One region of the Bacillus halotolerans genome, then DNA from elsewhere that is predicted to be linked to it. Evidence: predicted binding sites of a transcription regulator. Region 1 holds the regulator's gene; each other region holds the start of a gene.
The links. The regulator Rex, encoded in region 1, represses fermentation and respiration genes when NADH is low (regulators of the CRP and FNR family bind a similar motif). The targets are predictions, from matches to a motif close to TTGTGAAATATTTCACAA.
Positions count from the first base shown of each region.

Region 2: the regulator Rex is predicted to act here: its motif matches at 1,618-1,635, upstream of DIC78_RS12290 (nitrate/nitrite transporter).
Region 3: the regulator Rex is predicted to act here: its motif matches at 1,867-1,884, upstream of DIC78_RS12310 (nitrate reductase subunit alpha).

Region 1 covers NZ_CP029364.1:1,353,630-1,356,761, reverse strand. The annotation lists gene DIC78_RS06825 (ABC-F family ATP-binding cassette domain-containing protein) at 1-726, opposite strand, end outside; gene moaC (cyclic pyranopterin monophosphate synthase MoaC) at 853-1,365, shown strand; gene DIC78_RS06815 (redox-sensing transcriptional repressor Rex) at 1,362-2,009, shown strand; gene tatAY (sec-independent protein translocase protein TatAY) at 2,031-2,204, shown strand; gene tatC (twin-arginine translocase subunit TatC) at 2,211-2,969, shown strand; gene DIC78_RS06800 (DUF4305 domain-containing protein) at 3,015-3,132, opposite strand, start outside.
Region 2 covers NZ_CP029364.1:2,403,531-2,406,662, reverse strand. The annotation lists gene DIC78_RS12295 (fumarate/nitrate reduction transcriptional regulator Fnr) at 1-256, opposite strand, end outside; gene DIC78_RS12290 (nitrate/nitrite transporter) at 367-1,554, opposite strand; gene argS (arginine--tRNA ligase) at 1,689-3,132, opposite strand, start outside.
Region 3 covers NZ_CP029364.1:2,407,321-2,410,452, reverse strand. The annotation lists gene DIC78_RS12310 (nitrate reductase subunit alpha) at 1-1,802, opposite strand, end outside; gene DIC78_RS12305 (cyclic nucleotide-binding domain-containing protein) at 1,958-2,434, opposite strand; gene DIC78_RS12300 (YwiC-like family protein) at 2,578-3,132, shown strand, end outside.

The DNA.
Region 1 (3,132 bases):
GCCGTGATACTTTTTGCTTTCTGATCTTGATACCTCGTACACCTGGTTCACCACTTTGTCCAAAAAGTAGCGGTCGTGAGAAACAATCAGAATGGCGCCTGAATAGCCTTGTAAATAATGTTCAAGCCATGTCAGCGTATCAATGTCCAGATGGTTGGTCGGCTCATCTAGAATGAGAAGGTCGGGCTGTGTTAACAGAAGCTTACCCAAGGCCAGTCTTGTTTTCTGACCACCGCTTAGGCTTTGCACCTGTGTTGAATCGTCAAAATGGCTGAAGCCGAGACCGTGCAGCACAGATCTGACATCTGCTTCATATTGATAGCCGCCTTTATCTTTAAATTCCTGCTGAAGGCGGTCGTAGGTTTTCATGATGCTTTCCAGTTCACTTGGGTCAGCTGCCGCCATTTTTTCTTCTATGTTTCGCATTTCTTTTTCCATCGCTTTTAAGTGATCAAAAACAGTCAGCAGCTCTTCTTTTATGGTAAGCTTAGAATCCAAGCCGGTATGCTGGGCCAAATAGCCCATTGTGATATCTTTCGGCTTGATCATTTCACCCTTTTCATATGAAAGGTGACCTGCGATAATTTTAAGGAGTGTAGATTTCCCAGCGCCGTTTCTTCCTACAATAGCGACGCGATCACGGTTTCTGACTTCCAGCTTTATATTGTTTAAAATAGTATCAGCACCAAATGATTTGGAAAGCTGATTAATTTGTAAGATCATCATATTATTTCACCTCTGCTATAATAAGTTAAGTGTAGCTTATGAACCAGAACTCAGCAAACAATACATTGGCCGAATAAGACATAGAGAAGAAAATAGTGTATGATCTGTTTAAGGAGAGTTTTTACTATGAATGGATTTTCTCATTTTAATGAACAGGGCAGAGCCCAGATGGTGGATATCAGCGAAAAATCTTCGACTGTCCGTACTGCGGCGGCTGTATCAAGCGTACACATGAAGAGTGAAGTGTACGAGAAAATAAAAAGCCATGGTATCGGCAAAGGAGATGTACTTGCTGTCGCTCAGGTGGCGGGTATTATGGCTGCGAAACAAACATCAAATATCATCCCGATGTGCCATCCGCTATCCTTGAGCGGGGTCGATATTTCGTTTGACTGGAAAATAAAAGAAACAGAAGTTATACTTCATATAAAAGCACAGGTCAAAACGAAAGGGAGTACAGGTGTGGAAATGGAAGCGCTAACTTCTGCATCGGTGTGTGCCCTTACTGTTTACGATATGTGCAAGGCGCTTGATAAGGGGATGGTCATCGGCCCTACCTGCTTGCTGGAAAAGACAGGCGGGAAAAACGGTGACTTTAAAAGAGAACTATCCGAGTATAATTTGGAGGACCAAAAATGAATAAGGATCAATCAAAAATTCCGCAGGCGACGGCAAAACGGCTGCCGCTTTATTATCGCTTTTTAAAGAATCTGCATGCGTCAGGAAAACAGCGTGTATCATCCGCTGAACTCAGCGATGCCGTAAAGGTTGATTCTGCCACGATTCGCAGGGATTTTTCCTATTTTGGAGCTCTTGGCAAAAAAGGATACGGATATAATGTCGATTATTTGCTGTCATTTTTCCGAAAAACGCTGGATCAGGATGAAATGACAGACGTTATCTTGATTGGTGTCGGAAACTTAGGAACAGCGTTTCTTCACTATAATTTCACAAAAAATAATAACACAAAAATTTCTATGGCTTTTGATATAAATGAGAGTAAAATAGGAACTGAGGTAGGCGGTGTGCCCGTCTTTAACCTCGATGATCTTGAAAAGCATGTAAAAGGCGAATCAGTTGCCATTTTGACAGTGCCCGCAGTTGCGGCCCAATCGATTACCGACAGATTGGTTGCGTTAGGGATCAAGGGTATTCTTAATTTTACGCCGGCCCGTTTGAATGTGCCGGAACACATTCGAATTCATCATATAGATTTAGCTGTAGAGCTTCAGTCACTGGTTTATTTCTTGAAGCATTATTCTGTTTTAGAGGAAATCGAGTAACCGGAAAGGAGGAGCCCAAATATGCCGATCGGTCCTGGAAGCCTTGCTGTTATCGCAATCGTTGCTCTGATTATCTTTGGCCCCAAAAAGCTGCCTGAGTTGGGAAAAGCGGCTGGAGACACACTTCGTGAATTCAAAAACGCTACTAAAGGATTAGCGAGTGATGATGAGGAAAAAAAGAAAGAGAATCAGTAAGTTAGGATGACACAAATGAAAGTGAATCAAATGTCGCTGCTGGAGCATATTGCGGAGCTTCGAAAACGATTGCTGGTTGTGGCGCTGGCGTTTGTCGTTTTCTTTATCGCGGGATTTTTTTTAGCGAAGCCGATTATAGTGTATCTGCAAGAAACGGATGAAGCGAAGGAGCTCACGCTCAATGCGTTTAATCTGACAGACCCGCTTTATGTGTTTATGCAGTTTGCGTTTATCATCGGGATTGTCCTGACTTCGCCGGTTATTCTTTATCAGCTTTGGGCTTTTGTGAGCCCGGGCCTCTATGAAAAGGAGCGCAAAGTAACGCTCAGCTACATTCCGATCTCTATTTTGCTGTTTTTAGCGGGTTTATCTTTTTCCTATTATATTTTATTTCCTTTTGTTGTCGATTTTATGAAACGGATTTCTCAGGATTTGAATGTCACTCAGGTGATTGGAATTAATGAATATTTTCATTTTCTTCTGCAGCTGACGATTCCGTTTGGACTGTTGTTTCAAATGCCGGTCATCCTTATGTTTTTGACAAGGCTTGGAATTGTGACACCGATGTTCTTAGCGAAAATCAGAAAGTATGCGTACTTTACGATGCTTGTGATTGCTGCTCTGATTACACCACCTGAGCTTTTGTCTCATATGATGGTGACTGTTCCGCTCTTGATTTTGTATGAAATCAGTATTTTAATATCGAAGGCTGCCTATCGGAAAGCGCAGAAAAGCAGTGCTGCCGATCAGGACGTTTCTTCTTAGCCAACATAAAAAATCCATTTCTCATAGAAGAGAAATGGATTTTCTTTATTTCTGGTTCTTCTTTATTTTAAATGAAAAGGCGAACATCTTAAAAGAAATGCTGATGTTGTATGCAGCGAACACCATCAGCAGGATGGAGTAAAATGACCACATGCTGCCTGGC
Region 2 (3,132 bases), 1.0 Mb from region 1:
CTGTGAAAAGTGTTAATTCACCGACAATATCATTTTTTTGGCAGATTCTAAGCGTCAGGTCTTTGCCGTCAGCCGTAAGCTTCCCGATTTCAATGAGTCCTGACTGAATCAGATAAAGCTCTTCTGCATCCATTCCTTCTCGAAACAGGTATGTGTGTTTTTCGATTTTTCTTTTTGTGCTGATGGATTCCAGCAATTGATGAAGATCACTGGAAATAAGATCCTTATCAGATGTTCGAACAGAGAGAAAGTTCATGAGCTCACCTCGAAGAAAAGTCACGTTGTGTATCTATTGTAACGTGAAATCATTTGCGCTTTTCAGAAAAAACTTACAATCTCGTGAATTCCCCAATCGCCGGCGGCCCGTCAGTTTACGCTGTGCCCGCTTCTCTCTGTGTGTGTTTTCATTCTTTCCTGCCAATACATCCATATGACAATGACAAAGCTTGCTAACGCGACTTCCGAAAGCGCCATAAATCCGATGGCGTATTGTCCCGTCGCCTGAAATACACTCGCCAGGATCAGCGGAGGGAAAAAGCCGCCTAATCCGCCCATGGCAGACACAACTCCGTTGGCGATTCCCGCCTGCTTAGAAAAATAGAAAGGAACCAGTTTAAAAACCGTCCCGTTTCCAATCCCGGAGCACACCGCAACCGTTAACGCCCCAAAGGCATAAATGCCGATCGTCGGCGAAAACGACAGGATGACGCCCGATAATGTCAGGCCGGCAAAGACAAACATCAGGATGCGGAGCGGACTCACTTTATCAGCCAGCCACCCGCCCGCCGGCCTGAGCAGCGTGGATACAGCAATAAAACCTGCCGTCCGCAGCCCGGCATCCGCAGGACTCAGATCAAACTGCTCAACAAGAAAGTTTGGCAGATAGATTGTAAAAGCGACAAAGGCGCCAAACGTAATAAAATAAAAGAGACTCAGAAACCACAGCACATGATTTCGGTAAACGGCTTTGATTTGAGTCTTTACGGACACCTTCACTTTCTTCTCATGCCGGTCACCGAAGAAAAAGTGCAGCAAAGCAAATAAAGCCAACAGAGCCATATACATTTGCACCGTACTTTTCCACCCCGCCGCTTGAGCAATCACGGGAGCTGCAAATGTAGTGATCGCGGTTCCGATATTCCCGGCACCGTAAATACCGTTTACAACGCCATGTTTTTCTTTAGGATAGTACTTCGGAAGAGATGTAACCCCAATGGAAAAAACGGCTCCCCCAATCCCTAAGAAAAAACCGCCCGCGATTAAATCAAACAGGGAATCTGCAATACTGATCCAAAATACAGGGAATAAAAGCAATATAAAGCTGATCATAAAAATGATCCGCGCGCCAAACCTGTTGGTCAAATACCCCAGCGGAATGCGGAGAAGCGATCCTAATATAACGGGTATGGCCGTTACCAAGGAAATTTCGCCTTTGCTCAAATGAATATCTAATGTGATTTGGGAAATAAGTGACGAAATCAGCACCCAAACCATAAACCCTGCCACCAAGCTTAATGACTGCAGCGATAATTGAAAGTGTTGACGGTTAATCATTCGGCTTGCCCCTTTCACTGATTCAATAATCAGCCTTATCATACAAAAACTCGGCGAAGAAGATTGTGAACTATATCACACGATTTTTTAACAAAAAAAGGACAAAGCCCTCTGGCTTTGTCCTTTCAGCTTGGTTACATTTTTTCAGGAGCCGATACGCCGATCAATTGAAGCGCGTTGTTCAGCGTGATTTGCGTTGCTTTCATTAAAGCTAAGCGCGCGCGGCTTTTCTCTTCGTTTTCAGGGTCGATGACTTTCTCCGCATTGTAGAAGCTGTGCAGAGCTGAAGCCAAGTCATAAATATAATTCGTCACACGGTGCGGAATTCGTTTTTCCGCCGCTTCCGCCACTGCCTCTGGGAAACCGCCGATTGTTTTCAGCAGATCATATTCTTTTTCTGATTGAATAGGGCTGAAATCAAGGTCTGCCGCCGGCTTAAGTCCTTGCTCTTCCCCTTGGCGAAGCATGCTGCAAATGCGGGCATGTGCGTATTGCGCATAATACACAGGGTTTTCGTTAGATGTTGATACAGCAAGATCCAAGTCAAAATCCATATGCGTGTCAGCGCTGCGCATCGCGAAGAAATAACGCACGGCATCCAGGCCAACTTCGTCAATCAGGTCGCGCATCGTTACCGCTTTCCCCGTCCGTTTGCTCATTTTCATTTTCTCGCCGTTTTTGTAAAGGTGCACGAGCTGAATGATTTCTACTTCCAACGTTCCTTTTTCATAGCCAAGCGCTTCGATTGCCGCTTTCATACGCGGGATGTAGCCGTGGTGGTCGGCGCCCCATACGTTGACCAGCTTATCAAAGCCGCGGTCAAGCTTGTCCTTATGGTAGGCGATATCAGGAAGCAGGTATGTGTATGTGCCGTCCTTTTTGATCAGTACGCGGTCTTTGTCATCTCCGAACGTTGTGGAACGGAACCAAGTCGCACCGTCTTCCTCATAGACATGGCCTTTCTCACGCAGCGCGTCCAGCGCCTTATCGATTTTTCCGTTTTGGTACAGTGATGTTTCAGAATACCACACGTCAAACGGCACGCGGAAGTTTTCCAAGTCTACGCGAAGCTTCTCCAGCTCGTATTTCAAACCGTACTCACGGAAAAATGCGAGGCGTTCGCTTTCTTCTTCGTTGACGAAACGGTCGCCGTATTCCTCAGCGAGACGCTTTCCGATTGAAATGATATCCTCACCTCGGTAGCCGTCCTCCGGCATCGGTTTTTCCAGTCCAAGCGCTTCAAAGTAACGGACTTCTACAGAAAGCGCCAGGTTGTTAATCTGGTTTCCGGCATCGTTAATGTAGTATTCGCGGCTCACATCGTAACCCGCTTTTGCAAGCACATTGCACAAGGAATCGCCGACAGCCGCACCGCGCGCGTGGCCTAAGTGAAGGTCCCCCGTCGGATTTGCAGATACGAATTCCACTTGAACGCGTTCGCCGTTTCCGATGTTTGTTTCTCCATACGCGTCTCCCGCTTCCAATACAGACGGGATCAGCTTCGTTAAATATTGATTGTTCATATAGAAATTGATAAAACCAGGACCGGCGATATCAAGCTTTTCAATAGAAGCCTTT
Region 3 (3,132 bases), 1.1 Mb from region 1:
GAAGTGCCGTTTTGCAGCTTTGGCGCCCCCTCCCAATCCTTAGCGTTGGCGATCGTCTGCCAGCCTTCAGCAGGACGGAGTTTTTCCTGTCCCACATAATGAGCCCAGCCTCCGCCGTTTACGCCTTGGGCGCCTACCAGTAAAACAAGATTTAACACCGCCCGGTAGATCGTGTCTGAGTTGAACCAGTGGTTGATCCCCGCTCCTACGATAATCATGGACCGGCCCTCTGTATCGATCGCATTTTGAGCAAATTCCCTGGCAATGTTAATGACCATCTCTTTTTTGATCCCTGTCACCTGCTCCTGCCAGGCTGGCGTAAACGGCTCAGGATCGTCATACGAGCAGGCTGATTTTGCCCCGATCCCCCGATTCACGCCGTAGTTAGCCAAAATCAAGTCAAATACGGTTGTGACATACACATCCTCATTGTCCAGCGCCAGTTTTTTTATAGGCAGATCTCGCTCAAGCACTCTGTTCCCCTCATTTGAGAAATAAGGGATTCGAACCGTGCCGATTTCGTCCTCTATGCCGAGCACCGAAAGCCGGGGTTCAATCGATTCGCCTGTTTCTTCATCTATCATGTGCAGGTTCCATTTCTTTTGGCCGTCCCAGCGGGAGCCTATTGTTCCTTGCGGGATCGCGAATGCGCTTGTACGTTCATTCCACACCGCAGGCTTCCACTGATCATGCTCCGTCTGCCGCCCGATGTCCTTTGCATGAAGAAAACGCCCGGCCGTATACACGCCATCCTCTTTAGTTAGAGTGACAAAGAACGGGAAATCCGTATATTGCTTTGCATACTCTATGAAACGCTCTGTCTTCTGATTAACGTAAAACTCCTGCAGGATCACATGACCCATCGCCATCGCAAGCGCGCCGTCTGTTCCTTGGCGGATGCTCAGCCAGTCATCTGCAAATTTAGAGGATTCCGCGAAATCCGGGCTGATTGAGATGACCTTAGCGCCTTTATAGCGGGCTTCTGCCAAAAAATGCGCATCCGGCGTCCTCGTTAACGGCACATTGGAGCCCCATGTGATGATATAGCCTGAGTTGTACCAATCACTGCTTTCCGGGACGTCTGTCTGGTCGCCCCAGATTTGCGGGGATGCCGGGGGAAGATCCGCATACCAATCATAGAAACTGAGCATAGGGCCGCCAATCAAAGACATAAACCGCGAGCCTGACGCATGGCTGATCATAGACATAGCCGGAATCGGAGAAAACCCGATATTCCGGTCAGGGCCGTATGTTATAACCGTATACAGCAAAGAAGCAGAAATCAGCTTCAGCACCTCCGGCCATTCAGCGCGCACAAAGCCGCCCTTTCCCCGCGCCTGTTTATAGGACTTCGCTTTATCCGGATTTTCAACGATCGATTTCCATGCTTCCAAAGGGTTTTGATGAGCCTGCAATGCTTCCCGCCACAAATTGATCAGCACACTGCGCACGTACGGATATTTCACACGGAGCGGGCTGTAAATATACCATGAAAAACTGGCCCCCCGCGGACAGCCTCTCGGTTCGAAATCAGGCATATCCGGGCCGGTTGACGGATAATTCAAGTTTTGACCCTCCCACGTGACGATGCCGTTTTTCACGTATATATTCCAGCTGCAGGACCCTGTGCAGTTGACACCGTGGGTAGAGCGGACGACCTTATCGTACTGCCATCTGTTTCTGTATACATTCTCCCAATCACGATCTTCATAGGTTGTTTGGCTATGTTTATTTGATTGATGCTCAATAGGAGAGAAATAGTTTAATCTCCTAAACAACGGACTCATTTTCTTTTTTTTCATGAATATTTCACTCCTTCCGAGTCAGGTATTCTAAATTCACTATATACAGAGGCAGGATGTTTCCTTGTGAACTATGTCACACACTCCCCTTTTTTCACAGAAAGTTCACATGAGGAAGAAGGAATGGAAATACCGAACAAAAAACCCGGTTCCTTTTAGGAATCGGGCTCAGCGTTTTCGTCCTGAGATCTATGCATGTATCGCAAAAACAGCTCATAAGAGAAAAAGACATTTTGCTGGAGCATCACCAGAAAATTCATCTGCAGCTGCGGATAATAGGACATGATTTTCTTTAATATGTAAAAAGGGATATTGAGCATAAGAATGTCATCGGATGTTCGGACTGAAATGAATGGAGATAAAAACATCCCGCCTTTTTGATCGATGGGAAACACATCGCCTTTTTCCCACAGCGCAACGGTTTGCGACCCTTCAGGCAGCCTGCTGTCAATAAAACGAATACTGCCTTTTAATACAATATAAATGGATTGAGAATGGAGAAAAGATGGATCCTGATCACATGAACCGCGGATAAACGTCCCGTTATTCAGCAATGTTTCGACAATGGATAGAGGCACTTCATTAAACATAGGAAGTTGTTTCAAAAAAAATAAATAGTCACACTGATTCATAGGGAAGCCTCCTGTGCTAAGGATAGCTTTAGTGTAGCCCGGCCGATCCATGACAGCAGTGATGTATTTCACAGATGATATGATGAATGTCACTTATTGGCGGTATTTTTGCTTTTATAATGAAACAAGAAAGGAGTGTTTCGATGAAGGCGCTTATTCCGAAGCAGCACGGCGCTTGGGCCATGCTGCTGATTCCGTTTTGCCTCGGTATGGTGAAGGGAGGAGCGGTTCTTTGGCATATACCCCTATTTTTAGGCTGGCTTTTTCTTTATTTGGCTGTTTATCCTGTTACGCTGGCATTAAAAAAGAAACAAATCAAACCCTATCAAAAGTGGATAATTTCTTACAGTTTTCCAGCCTGCAGCTTTTTGCTTGCCGCTGTCATCCATAAGCCGTCTTTTATCTGGCTTGCCTTTTCTTTGCTGCCGCTGTTTCTCATTCATGTGTATTATGCCCGGCTAAAAAATGAACGAGCGCTGCTGAATGATTTTGCGGGCGTCTTATTCTTTTGTACAGGCGGACTCGCCAGCTGCTGGCTGGGGACGGAGACTCTTGACGGCTGGGCATGGTTTATTTTCGCACAATCTGCTTTGTTTTTTATCGGAAGTTCATTTTATGTGAAGTCGGTGATCCGGGAGAAGAATAATAGAGTATTTGCTTACTGGTCGTGGGGCTATCACCTGATCCTCCCCTTACTT